Linked DNA regions of Tolumonas auensis DSM 9187. The protein of the gene in region 2 interacts with the protein of the main gene of each other region in a pairwise test. Links are inferred from orthologs where the notes say so. Each region holds a gene or a part of one and is shown on either strand. Other genes may lie near its edges.

What was found. The genes of interacting proteins can lie anywhere in the genome.
Region 1: the proteins of TOLA_RS08620 (region 2) and minC interact in binary tests that used the Escherichia coli proteins (3 or more experiments, as listed by UniProt). The link is inferred for Tolumonas auensis DSM 9187 from one-to-one orthologs.

The regions. Positions count from the first base shown.
Region 1 is NC_012691.1:1,722,221-1,727,890, forward strand. What follows is about bases 2,749-5,572. They hold minC (septum site-determining protein MinC), read left to right. Parts: upstream 2,749-3,694; coding sequence 3,695-4,450; downstream 4,451-5,572. Other genes in these bases: cmk ((d)CMP kinase), read right to left, coding at 2,749-2,820; TOLA_RS07950 (YcgN family cysteine cluster protein), read right to left, coding at 2,863-3,315; TOLA_RS16495 (YcgL domain-containing protein), read right to left, coding at 3,308-3,595; minD (septum site-determining protein MinD), read left to right, coding at 4,472-5,284; minE (cell division topological specificity factor MinE), read left to right, coding at 5,291-5,572. Also shown: TOLA_RS07935 (integration host factor subunit beta), read right to left, coding at 6-287; rpsA (30S ribosomal protein S1), read right to left, coding at 353-2,023; more of cmk, read right to left, coding at 2,128-2,748; more of minE, read left to right, coding at 5,573-5,590; rnd (ribonuclease D), read right to left, coding at 5,620-5,670. UniProt on the Escherichia coli protein: Cell division inhibitor that blocks the formation of polar Z ring septums. Rapidly oscillates between the poles of the cell to destabilize FtsZ filaments that have formed before they mature into polar Z rings. Prevents FtsZ polymerization.
Region 2 is NC_012691.1:1,857,020-1,865,251, forward strand. What follows is about bases 2,056-4,821. They hold TOLA_RS08620 (EutN/CcmL family microcompartment protein), read left to right. Parts: upstream 2,056-3,177; coding sequence 3,178-3,465; downstream 3,466-4,821. Other genes in these bases: TOLA_RS08610 (phosphate propanoyltransferase), read left to right, coding at 2,056-2,670; pduM (microcompartment protein PduM), read left to right, coding at 2,674-3,174; TOLA_RS08625 (cob(I)yrinic acid a,c-diamide adenosyltransferase), read left to right, coding at 3,476-4,519; TOLA_RS08630 (aldehyde dehydrogenase family protein), read left to right, coding at 4,516-4,821. Outside these bases: TOLA_RS08590 (diol dehydratase reactivase subunit alpha), read left to right, coding at 1-835; TOLA_RS08595 (glycerol dehydratase reactivase beta/small subunit family protein), read left to right, coding at 832-1,188; propanediol utilization microcompartment protein PduJ, read left to right, coding at 1,226-1,501; TOLA_RS08605 (BMC domain-containing protein), read left to right, coding at 1,535-2,041; more of TOLA_RS08610, read left to right, coding at 2,038-2,055; more of TOLA_RS08630, read left to right, coding at 4,822-5,919; TOLA_RS08635 (1-propanol dehydrogenase PduQ), read left to right, coding at 5,941-7,056; TOLA_RS08640 (4Fe-4S dicluster domain-containing protein), read left to right, coding at 7,053-8,232. UniProt on the Escherichia coli protein: Probably forms vertices in the bacterial microcompartment (BMC) dedicated to ethanolamine degradation. It may be involved in transporting positively charged molecules into and out of the BMC.

The DNA.
Region 1 (5,670 bases), 130 kb from region 2 along the record:
TTGAATTACAAAGAGTTTACGCGTTCTCTTAACTCTTTGCCGGGTTTGAAATGAGGGACACTCTTGGCCAGAAGTTCAACCTTCTCCCCAGTTTTAGGATTACGACCTACTCTGGGTGCTCTGTAATGAAGGGAAAAACTACCAAAACCACGGATTTCAATACGATTCCCGCTTTCAAGGGTCGCAGCCATACACTCCAGAATTTCCCGGACTGCAGCCTCAACATCCTTAGCGGCAAGATGTTGCTGACTAGAAGAAAGACGCTCAATAAGATCAGATTTCGTCATAAATATTCTCCGCAGCGTAAATAGATTAAATGGAGCGGCTTTCACCGCTCCATTTTTAAGAGCGATTATTCGCCTTTAGCAGCTTTGAAAGCTTCAGCCATTGCATTACCGAAACCAGCTTCTTCTTGCTGATTCAGGGAATCCATTGCTGTTTTTTCTTCAGCTTCGTCTTTAGCACGAACTGACAGGCTCACTGTACGGTTTTTACGGTCAACGCCCATGAATTTGGCTTCAACTTCATCACCAACAGACAGAACCAGAGATGCGTCTTCTACACGATCACGTGATGCATCAGCAGAACGGATGTAGCCTTCAACACCTTCTTCCAGCTCGATGGTAGCGCCTTTGCTGTCAACGGCAGTTACCTTACCTTTAACGATAGCACCTTTTTTGTTATCTGACAGGTACTTGTTGAACGGATCTTCTTCGATCTGTTTAACACCCAGAGAGATACGTTCACGCTCTGGATCTACCTGCAGAACAACTGCTTCGATTTCGTCGCCTTTCTTGAACTCGCGAACAGCATCTTCGCCAGTTGCATTCCAGGAGATGTCTGACAGGTGAACCAGACCATCAATACCACCATCCAGACCAATGAAGATACCGAAATCAGTGATAGATTTGATCTTACCGCTTACGCGATCGCCTTTCGCATGAGTTTCTGCGAACTGCTGCCATGGGTTAGCTTTGCACTGCTTCAGACCCAGGGAGATACGGCGACGTTCTTCGTCGATGTCCAGAACCATAACTTCAACAGTGTCACCCACGTTAACAACTTTAGATGGGTGAATGTTTTTGTTAGTCCAGTCCATTTCTGAAACGTGAACCAGACCTTCAACGCCTTCTTCGATTTCAACGAAGCAACCGTAATCAGTCAGGTTGGTTACACGGCCAGTCAGACGTGCACCTTCTGGGTAACGTTTAGCGATAGCTACCCATGGATCTTCGCCCAGCTGTTTCAGGCCCAGAGACACACGAGTGCGCTCACGGTCGAATTTCAGAACTTTAACGGTGATTTCATCACCTACGTTCACGATTTCAGATGGGTGTTTAACACGTTTCCATGCCATGTCAGTGATGTGCAGCAGACCGTCAACACCACCCAGATCTACGAATGCACCGTAGTCAGTCAGGTTCTTAACGATACCCTTAACTTCATGGCCTTCTTGCAGAGAAGACAGCAGGCTGTCACGCTCAGAAGAGTTTTCAGTTTCAATAACTGCACGACGAGAAACAACAACGTTGTTACGTTTCTGATCCAGCTTGATTACTTTGAACTCAAGCTCTTTGCCTTCCAGGTGAGCAGTGTCACGTACTGGACGCACGTCAACCAGAGAACCAGGCAGGAATGCACGGATACCGTTCAGTTCTACGGTGAAACCGCCTTTCACTTTGCCATTGATCAGACCAACAACAGTTGCCTGTTCTTCGTATGCTTTTTCCAGCTGCAACCATGCTTCGTGACGTTTAGCTTTTTCACGAGACAGCAGAGTCTCACCGAAACCGTCTTCCACAGAGTCCAGAGCTACGTCAACTACGTCACCCAGTGCAACTTCCAGCTCGCCCAGTGCATTTTTGAACTGTTCAGCAGGGATTGCAGATTCTGATTTCAGACCAGCGTCAACCAGTACGATGCCGTTTTCGATAGCAACAACAGTACCTTTAACGATGGCACCAGGACGGGTTTCCAGTTGTTTCAGAGACTCTTCAAAAAGTTGAGCAAAAGATTCCATCATGTTTAAAAACACTTAAAAGTTAATAACGTCCACAGGGCAATCCGGCCGCTATGGGGTTGTGGTTATTTAGCCATCCCTTCCTTGGTCTGACCGATCCAGACTGACTACTCAGCCCGGATAAAACGCTGATTTACAAGCTCCAACACCTGATTGAACACCGAATCAACGGACATTGTTGTTGAATCGATAATTATTGCATCATTGGCGGGCTTTAACGGAGCAACAGGACGGTTCCTATCACGGAAATCGCGTTCCTGAATTTCTTGTAAAAGGTTATCAAAACTAACATTTATTCCCTTTTGCTGCAACTGCAATTGTCTACGTCTTGCTCGTTCTTCAGCGCTGGCATCAAGAAATATTTTCAGTGGAGCAGCAGGAAAAACTACGGTGCCCATATCCCGACCATCGGCAATTAAACCGGGATGCTGAGCAAAACTCTGCTGCCGAAGTAATAACGCTGCTCTAACCTCTGGGTAGGCGGCAACCTTGCTGGCCAGATTACCTGTCGCTTCTGTTCTGATTTCATCAGTTACATTGACACCGTCCAGAACAATCAGTACCTGTTCATTTTCAATTGGAAAGCTGACATTCAGATTACTGGCCAGCACGGAAAGAGAAGCAACATCATCTAATGCTGTTCCGTGCTTTATTGCTGCAACAGCCAATACGCGATAAATGGCTCCGGAATCAAGCAGATGCCAGCCAAGATGTGTGGCCAGCAACATGCAAAGTGTGCCTTTCCCTGCCCCGCCTGGCCCATCAATAGTTACAACAGGAAAATGAAAATTATCTGTCATTGTTATTATCCTGAATCTTAATGAATTAAGAGCAAATACAAATCAGAGCTTCCAGACAACGATGTGCTCTTCCCAGTCGCCACGATTACGCTCATGAACTACTTTACCTTTTACCGATTTGCCATATCGGTACATTTTCCGTTTATCACCATTTAATAGCGGATGCCAGAACGGTAACGGTTTATTTTCCGCAATACGCCGGTATGCGCAGGTAGATGGTAACCAAGGCAACGTTTTAGCCAGATGAACATCCAGTTTAATGCAGTCTGGCTCGAATTTATGGCGGTTCAGATAGTCAGAACAGCTGCAACTTTCCAGATCGAGCAGATTGCATGCAACGTTGGTATAAACAAGCTCATCCGTATCTTCATCAATTAACTTGGTAAGACAGCAGTGGCCACATCCGTCACAAAGCATTTCCCATTCATCATCAGTCATTTCTTCGAGCTGTTTATGCTCCCAGTAACGACTCTTGATCAGCGCTTCTTTACTCATGATCATTCTCCCGGGACAAATAGGTACGATGCTGTGTCAGCAGATTCTCTTCTTCTTGTCTGATCCATAACCAATAGCGGTTAGTGGTTAACTCCTGAAGAAGTTTTTCTTTAGAAACTGAGAGCACTTTTTCTAATTTATCTTCCGTCAGTAACATGACTAACTCCGGTCTGCCAAAAACTTGCAAGAGCTCGGCAGGAATGACTGAAAAATCGTCTTTTTTGGTCAGGAAAAGATAAGTATTAGGTCGCTTACTACTCCGATAGACAGCACAGATCATGATTCTGATTAATTTCCCTAGGGTTTGTTGCTATGAATAGTCCGGAAATATAACATGTGATGCCATTAATACTCATGTATTGTTGTATGGAGTGGACGGATGTCCGAACGCGGTTACGAGCTGAAAGGCAGTGTTTTTACAATGACTGTATTACATCTGGAGGATGCGATACCTGAGCAAATCCAACAACTTCTGGAACAGAAAGCAAGTCAGGCTCCAAAGTTTTTTGATTCTGCCCCCTTAGTCATTAATGTTGAAATGCTTACTGAAATCCCCGATTTTTCTAAAATCATGTCGGCTATTCTGACCGCTAACTTTATTCCCGTTGGTGTAACCGGAGTAAAAAGCAATGAAATGCGCGAAGCAGCCAAGCAAGCCAGGCTGGCAATATTAACAGCTGGAAAAGAAACAAACACTGATGCTGTTGTTTTACATACACCTAAAGAAAGCATTTATAAAACACCTTCAGAGTTAAGAGAAGAACAGCAAACATCGCCAGGCACTACTGCTGATCCAGACAATCTGGTTCCAACTAAAGTTGTGCAGGGTAACGTGCGTTCCGGGCAACAAATTTATTCTCCCGGCCCTGTAGTTATATTGGGTTCTGTGAGTAATGGCGCTGAAATTATTTCCAATGATAGTATTCATGTATATGGTACTTTAAGAGGCAGAGCGCTTGCCGGTGCACGGGGCAATCATGATGCCCGAATTTTTTGCGGGCACCTTGAAGCCGAATTAATTTCAATTGCAGGACACTATCTGCTAAGTGATAGCCTCCCCGAGCCGCATGTCGGCCAAGAGGTACAGATATCCCTGGAAAATGAAAAAATTATTTTTGACAAATTAACCAGCTAACGGTTTACAAGGGTAATATTCATGGCTCGAATTATTGTCGTTACATCCGGGAAGGGTGGTGTTGGTAAGACCACAAGTAGTGCTGCGATCAGTACCGGTCTGGCACAACGAGGTAAAAAAACCGTTGTCATTGACTTCGATATAGGTTTGCGGAATCTGGATTTGATCATGGGTTGCGAACGCCGGGTCGTTTATGACTTTGTTAATGTCATAAATGGTGAGGCCACATTAAATCAGGCATTAATCAAAGATAAACGCGTTGAAAACCTGTTTATTCTGCCTGCATCGCAGACTCGCGATAAAGATGCCTTAACTAAAGAAGGCGTTGAAAAGATCATCAATAAACTTCAGGAGATGGATTTTGACTACATTATCTGTGACTCTCCTGCTGGTATTGAAACCGGCGCTTTAATGGCGTTGTATTTTGCTGATGAAGCAATTGTGACCACGAATCCTGAAGTTTCTTCAGTTCGTGACTCTGACCGGATCCTCGGCATTCTTGCTTCTAAATCTCGTCGTGCAGAGCAAAGTCTCGAACCCGTTAAAGAACATTTACTGCTAACCCGTTATGCTCCAGGCCGTGTTAACAGAGGTGATATGCTGAGTGTAGAGGATGTGCAGGAAATTCTGGCCATTCCTTTATTGGGCGTGATCCCTGAATCTCAGGCAGTACTGCGCGCATCAAACTCTGGTGAGCCAGTAATATTCGATCAGACCTCAGATGCTGGCCAAGCTTATCTTGATACTGTTGCCCGATTACTGGGAGAGAAACGTGATTTCCGTTTCTTGCAGGAAGAGAAAAAAGGCTTCTTTAACCGCCTGTTCGGAGGATAACACCTGATGTCATTGCTTGATTTTTTTCTGAAATCCAGAAAAGAGAACACGGCGAAACTGGCTAAAGAGCGTCTGCAAATTATTGTCGCTCATGAAAGAACCAGTCGTAGCGGTCCGGATTATCTGCCTCAATTAAAGCAGGATATACTGGATGTTATCAGGAAGTATGTTCAGATTGATCCTGAACAGGTAACTGTCCAGCTGGATAAAAAAGGTGAGCAACTTTCTGTTCTTGAACTCAATATTATGCTGTCAGATGATAAGCCGCAAAATGCTGACGATAATACTGAAGAAACAAAAAGTTAAACAAGAAGGGCGCGAAAGCGCCCTTCTCATTACAGGTTTAACAGTTTATTTCGCCAACCCGATGTAATTTTAGGCTGTTC
Region 2 (8,232 bases):
TCTGCTGGCTGTCGATACCTTCGTGCCAGTGAATGTGCAAGGCGGTTTGGCCGGTGAATTCTCACTGGAACAAGCGGTCGGCATCGCTTCAATGGTGAAATCCGATCATCTGCAAATGGCGCGGATCGCCGAAGAAATTCACAACACGCTGCATATCGGAGTGCAAATCGGTGGGGCGGAAGCCGAAGCCGCCATTTTAGGCGCACTTACCACACCCGGCACCACCAAACCGATGGCGATTCTCGATCTGGGTGCCGGCTCCACTGATGCGTCGATCATCAATCCGCAAGGTGAAATCGTTGCCACCCACCTCGCCGGTGCCGGCGATATGGTGACGATGATCATCGCCTCGGAGCTGGGTCTGGAAGATCGCTATCTGGCAGAAGACATCAAGAAATATCCGCTGGCAAAAGTAGAAAGTCTGTTCCACATCCGTCATGAAGACGGCTCAGTGCAGTTTTTTGATAGCCCCCTGCCAGCCGCGGTGTTCGCGCGCGTGGTAGTAGTAAAAGAAGGCAAATTTATCCCGCTTCCCGGCGAGTTTGCGCTGGAAAAAGTACGCAATATCCGCCGTTCCGCCAAAGAGCGCGTATTTGTCGCCAACTCGCTGCGTGCCCTGCAGTTTGTCAGCCCGACCGGCAATATCCGCGATATTCCGTTTGTGGTGCTGGTCGGTGGTTCATCCCTTGATTTTGAGGTGCCGCAACTGGTGACCGATGCCCTGTCTCATTACAACCTGGTCGCTGGCCGCGGCAATATCCGCGGTTGTGAAGGCCCGCGTAACGCTGTGGCCACCGGTCTGATCCTCTCTTATCTGCGGGAGCTGCCGGCATGAAATCACTGCATGAAGAACAGCCCGTCATCATCGTGCATACCCTCGCTGATTGTGAGCAAGGGTTATGGCAACAGGTGTTTTATGGCATCGAAGAGGAAGGCATTCCGTTTCAGCTAAAACCAATAACTGGCAGCGATGTTACGGATGCGGCTTATCTGGCTGCGCAGCAATCGCCGCTCTTAGTAGGGATGGCCTGCAATCGGGAACAACTCGTTATTCATTACAAAAACCTGATGCCTGCCAGCCCGTTATTTCAGTTAAGTAAACCACTGACACAACCAGTGGATGTATTGCGAAGTCTCGGCAATAACGCCGCCAGACTCGTGAAAGGTTTACCGTTTAAGCCGTTGTAATAAGCGTTCATACCAAGCGAAACACAGGAGAGCAAAAATGAACAATGCGTTAGGTCTTGTCGAAACCAAAGGATTAGTCGCTGCCATTGAAGCGGCTGATGCGATGGTGAAATCAGCCAATGTGCAGTTAGTTGGCTACGAAAAAATAGGTTCCGGGCTCGTCACCGTGATGGTGCGGGGTGATGTAGGCGCAGTGAAAGCGGCGGTAGAAGCCGGCTCTGCAGCGGCGAAAAACGTCGGTCAGGTTCAGTCCTGTCATGTGATCCCTCGCCCTCACAGCGATGTGGAAAACATTTTACCGAAATCACTGTAATTCAGGGAAGCCAGCCAGTAAGAGGTGTGCAACGTGAAATTATCACTCGGATTATTAGAAGTCAGCGGCTTTGCGCTGGCCGTCAACACAGCAGATGCCATGGCGAAATCGGCCTCGGTCAAGCTGGTTGGTATTGATACATGCAAAGGTGGTGGTTGGATGACCATCAAAATTACGGGTGATGTGGCTGCGGTCGATGCCGCACTGAGCACTGGCGCGGCTTTCGCAGTGAAACATGGTGGTTTGATCGCGAAATCATTATTAGCCCGTCCTGATACACAGCTGATGCAACAGGTCGTTCCATCAAAAACCAAGGTAGAACAACCAGCACTAACGCCTGAACCAGCAGAAGCACAACCCATCGCTCAGGAAGCCGTTTCCAAAACAGCAACCGACGAAGTGACACCCGATCAGGAAGGAGAACCAACCGTGGATTTTCCTGACGGCAAAGTGACCTGCAACCTCTGTCAGGACCCACTTTGCCCGCGCCAGAAAGGTGAACCACGAAGTAAATGTATTCATGCCAGAGGTCACGCATGATGGAAAAAGAACTCGTCAGAACCGCTGTCTGCCATGTGTTGGATGAACTGCGTCAACACCCTATCCCGCTGGGTGTGTCCAATCGTCATGTGCATTTATCACAAACTGACTATCAGCAATTGTTTCCTGATCAGCCGTTAGCGGTCAAAAAAGCCCTGAAACAACCAGGACAATTTGCCGCCGAACAGACAGTCACCGTTGCCGGCCCGAAAGGTCATCTGAAAAACGTCCGTATTCTCGGACCGTTACGCAGTCAGAGCCAGATTGAAATTTCACGCACCGATGCACGGACTCTGGGAGCCACTGCCCCGCTACGCTTATCCGGCAAACTGAGTAATACGCCGGGCATCAAGCTGATCAGCCCGTTCGGGGAAATCACACTGAATGAAGGCGTGATTGTTGCCCTGCGCCATATTCACATGTCCCCGCTGGATGCGCTGATTTACGGCGTGCAGCACGGTGACTCCGTCAAAGTAGCCATTGAAGGCAGCAGTCGCAAAACCATTTTTGATGATGTTGCGATCCGGGTTTCTCCTGAGATGACGCTGGAAATGCACATTGATACCGACGAAGCCAATGCCGCCGATGTCGATAATCCGGCGGCCTTCGCCACGCTGGTGAGGGAATAGATCATGGCCGCCCTTCCTCTGGATCAAACTGAGCAGATCGTCAGCCGGATCGTTGCTCTGCTGCAGCAACGTGAACGTGCCGTGTTTGCTGCCCGTCAGTCAGATTTAGCGCAAGGACTGTCTCCTTCTGTTTATGTACGTCATGCCAATCTGCACATTCAGCAGCCCGATCTTGGCTTTATGCGCCAACTCGCTGCGCTCGATGCTAATCATCCGGCAGTCGCCACTGCGCTTGATGCGATGTCTTATGGCATTCATCTGCACATCAGTCTGCATCAGCAGTTATTGACTGCCTTACCTGTCGCAGGGCTAAGCAAACTGGCGCTCACCCTCAGTGATCATCAGGGGCAAGCGATCTGGTTATGCCCAAAATCAGTGATTGGTTACAGCGATGTGATCAGTCTGAGACCCGGCACGCTCTTGATTGCGCCGCGCTCGTTATTAACCCCGCTGGCGTCAGATGTGCTGACTCAGCGCCACATGCAATGGATCCGGCCGGAGTAAATCATGCAATTAGCCAAAGTCATCGGTTCCGTCGTTTCGACACAAAAATCACATTCCCTGACCGGAAAGAAATTGCTGTTAGTCCAGTTGCTCAATGCGGATGGCACGCACCCGGAACAAGAACGCTTACGCGAAGAAGTGGCGGTTGATTCCGTCGGTGCCGGTGAAGGTGAAATCGTGCTGATCGCACGGGGAGCTTCTGCGCGCTGGGTATTTAGTGAACCGAACGAAGCAATCGATCTGGCAATTGTCGGCATCGTTGATTCCTTATCGCAAACCCCATCGGTATGAGGAGCGATTCATGAGCATCTACACCAAAACCGGCGATAAAGGCACAACTGCGTTAGTGGGTGGCGCAAGAGTGAAGAAGACCGATTTACGCGTCGAGACTTACGGCACCGTGGATGAACTGAATGCCATGCTGAGTCTGGCCAGTAAGGAAGTCAAAGACGCAGCAAACCAGTCTCTGCTGGAAGCGCTTCAGTATCAGCTGTTTTATCTGGGAGCAGAACTGGCGACGGCTGATCCTGCCGCAACCAAAGCCAATCAACGTGTTGTCACAGCCGATGATATTACGGCAATGGAGAACGCGATTGATCGCTGCATGGCCGCCTTACCACCCGTGCACAGTTTTGTGCTGCCCGGTACCTCTGAAGCCGGCAGCCGGTTACATGTCGCCCGAACCATCGCGCGCCGGGCAGAGCGCCGGTTGGTGGAACTGTCTGAAACGGCCACTATCCGGCCGGAATTACTGAAATATTTAAATCGCCTTTCTGATTGTTTGTATGCCCTTGCCCGTTTTGAAGATCAGCAGGCTCATACCGAGCAGATTGTGAAAACCGTCATTCAGCGCTATCTGTCCGCAACCACCGAACGCCGGAATGCTCTCCCGGCGGCAACAGCTGCTACCCAGGTTGTCAGCGGGCAGTTAGCGCTGGACTTCTCGCTTGCACATCGTCTGCTGCAACAAGCCATCTGTGCAGCAAATGAATTGCAGGTGCCGGTGGTGATAGCCCTCACCGACCGGCATGGCAATGCCATTCTGACTTACCGGATGCCTGACGCGTTATTGGTAAGTCTCGAACTGGCACCGAAAAAAGCTTACACCGCAGTGGCCCTCAAAGCCGCAACTCACGAATTAAGCGCCGCGATCCAGCCCGGTGCCGACCTGTTTCAGCTTGAAGCCAGCAGTGGTGGAAAAGTGGTGACATTCGGCGGCGGTTATCCGCTTTATCGCGACGGTCACCTGGTGGGTGGTTTAGGGATCAGCGGTGGCAGCGTTGAACAAGATATGCGTATTGCACAAGCCGCACTTCATGGATTACATCTGGGGAAAGAAGAATGAATAACACTGAGTTAGAAAGCTTAATCCGCACTATTCTGACTGAACAGCTCACGCCTTCCGCTACGGACACGCCTGCATGTACCGCTTCGTCTGTTGCACTGTTTGATGATGTGGACAGTGCCATCTGTGCAGCGCATGCCGCCTTCCTGCGTTATCAGGAAGCACCGTTAAAAACCCGCAGTGCCATTATTGCCGCCATTCGTGCTGAGATTGCGCCCTGCCTGTCTGAACTGGCAGAACGTGCTGCCGCAGAAACCGGTATGGGCAACACCGCCGACAAGATCCTGAAAAACAAAGCGGCACTGGAAAATACTCCCGGTATCGAAGATTTGAAAACAACTGCTCTGACCGGTGATGAAGGTATGGTGTTGTTTGAATACTCTCCGTTTGGGGTAGTTGGTGCCGTGGCGCCAAGCACAAATCCGACCGAAACCATTATCAATAACAGCATCAGTATGCTGGCCGCCGGAAATGCGATCTATTTCAGCCCGCATCCCGGTGCAAAAAATATCTCTTTGTGGTTAATCCAGAAAATGGAAGAGATCGCCTTCAAAGTCTGCGGTATCCACAATCTGATCGTGACGGTCAAAGAGCCGACTTTTGAAGCCACCCAGCAAATGATGGCACATGACAAAATCGCGTTGTTAGCCATCACCGGTGGCCCCGGTATCGTGAATATGGGGCTGAAAAGCGGGAAAAAAGTGATTGGTGCCGGCGCCGGTAATCCGCCTTGTCTGGTGGATGAAACCGCAGAGATCGTCAAAGCCGCACAAGACATCGTCGCGGGAGCCTCTTTTGACTACAACCTGCCCTGCATCGCAGAAAAAAGCGTGATTGCCGTTGATTGCATCGCCGATCAACTGATTCAGCAAATGCGCGAATTCGGCGCCATGCAGATCACGGATCCTCAACAAATCGCGCAGTTACGCGAAGTCTGCATTCAGAAAGGTGCGGCTAATAAGAGCCTGGTCGGCAAAAGCCCGGCAACGATTCTGGCAGCCGCAGGTATTCCCTGCCCGGCCAAAGAACCGCGACTGATCATTCTGGAAGTCCCGGCCAATGACCCGTTTGTTGTTACCGAACAACTGATGCCGGTGCTGCCGATTGTTCGCGTTGATAACTTTGAACAAGGCCTGCAGCTGGCACTGAAAGTGGAAGATGGCCTGCACCATACGGCCATGATGCATTCACAGAATGTTTCCCGCCTGAACAAGGCTGCACATCTGATGCAAACTTCAATTTTCGTGAAAAACGGCCCTTCCTACGCAGGAATTGGTGTGGGAGCAGAAGGATTCACCACCTTCACCATTGCCACCCCGACCGGCGAAGGCACCACATCAGCCCGCACGTTCGGTCGCTTACGCCGCTGTGTACTGACCAATGGCTTTTCAATTCGCTAAGTTCTGATGAGGCATGAATAAATGAACAAGTTTTTAGTCAGTACGAAAATCTACAGTGGTATTAACAGTCTGGATGTACTGAAGCGGTTTAACGGGAAAAAGATCTGGGTCGTCTGTGACAGTTTTTTAGCCAAAAGTCCGGCGTATACACGGCTCGAAACTCTGTTAGCGCCGCAAAATGAGGTTCATTTATTCAGCGATATCACGCCTGATCCCAGCATTGCCATTGTGGTGGCCGGGATCACCCAATTCAACGCGGTTACACCCGACATCGTCATCGGTTTTGGCGGTGGTTCAGCTATTGATGCCGCCAAAGCCATTGTTTATTTCGCGCGTCAGCAAGGACGGGATATCGAAACCTGTATTGCCATCCCGACCACCAGTGGTACTGGTTCAGAAGTGACCAGTGCAACGGTGATCAGTGATCCGGAAAAAGGCATTAAATATCCGATTTTTGAAGACAGCATCTATCCGGATATCGCGATCCTTGATCCGTCACTGGTCGTGACTGTGCCACCCGCGATCACCGCCAATACCGGGATGGATGTACTGACCCATGCACTGGAGGCCTATGTATCAAAAGGCGCGAGCGATTTTACCGATGCACTGGCTGAAAAAGCCGTGCAACTCGTCTTCCGTTATCTGCCGACTGCCTGTGTTAAAGGTGATTGCCTGCAAACCCGCAGCAAAATGCACAATGCCTCTGCGATGGCAGGTATGGCATTCAGTCAGGCCGGATTGGGGCTGAATCACGCGATTGCGCATCAGTTTGGCGGTCAGTTTCACATCGCGCATGGTCTGGCTAACTCGTTATTACTGACGCAGGTAATCAGCTTTAATGCTGCCAGTGATGTTCGTGCCCTGAAACGCTACGCCAGTATGGCCAAACATTGTCTGTTCTGTGCGCAGGATGCCAGTGATAAAACAGCACTTAATCAGCTACTCAATCATATCCGTCAGTTACAGAAACAGATCGGTATCGTCACTTCGTTACATGCGCTGAAAATCAGCGAAAAACAGGTGCGTAGCTGTTTACCCGACATTATTGCGGCGACACAGGCTGACAGCACATTAAAAACCAACCCTTGTCCGATTACAGATATTGAAATCAGCCGGATTGTAGAGGCTATTCTATGAGCGGATCTGCCGTTATTTTGCAGGAACAACAAATCCGGGCAGTTCTTCAATCACTTGATCTGAATACACTTCCGGAAAAAGTACGTCAGGCCGGTATCGTCGGTGCCGGTGGCGCCGGATTTCCTGCCTATGTGAAATTGCAGGCAAAAGCAGAGATCTATCTGGTCAATGCTGCTGAATGTGAACCCATGCTGAAAGTCGATCAGCAACTGATGACTCAACATGCCAGTCAGCTTATCCGCGGATTACGTTATGGCATGGCGGCGACAGGTGCCAGAGAAGGCATTATTGCGCTGAAAGCAAAATATCAGCCGGCCATTGCCGCGCTGGAGCCACTGTTACCAGAAAACGTACGAATCCACATTCTGCCTGATGTCTATCCTGCCGGTGATGAAGTCATCACCATCTGGCAGGCCACCGGACGCCGGGTTCCCCCTGCTGCATTACCCATCAGTATCGGCGTAGTCGTCAATAATGTGCAGACACTGCTTAATCTTGCTGCCGCATTAGAAACAGAAACACCGGTGACTCACCGGACCCTGACCATCAACGGTGCGGTACGGAATCCAATGACTGTGACGGTTCCGCTGGGAGTGACATTACGCGATGTATTAACGCTCGCAGGAGGAGCCACCATCCCTGATCCGGCGTTTATCAACGGCGGGCCGATGATGGGAAAACTGGTCACAGATCTGGATGCGCCAGTTACCAAAACCACCGGTGGTTTACTGGTTCTTCCGGAAGATCATCTCATCATTCAGCGCCGGAAACGCAGTGATGATGCCATTCTGAATATGGCAAAAACAGTGTGTGAACAATGCGGTTTATGCACCGAACTCTGTCCGCGGCACATCATTGGTCATGAGCTACCACCCCATCTGCTGGTGCGGGCAATGAATTATCAGCAGGTGGCAACACCATCCATTCTGTTATCCGCACTCACCTGCTCCGAATGCAGCGTTTGTGAGAGTTACGCCTGTCCGGTGGAAATTTCACCGATGCGGATCAATCAGTTGCTGAAAAAACAACTCCGTCAGCAAGGTGCGCGGTATCAGGGCGAATTACGCCAGCAGGATCCGATGGCGGAATACCGCATGGTTCCGATCAAACGGCTGATTTCCCGCCTGAATCTTGAACCGTATTACCACGAAGCACCGTTCACGGACCTGTCATGGC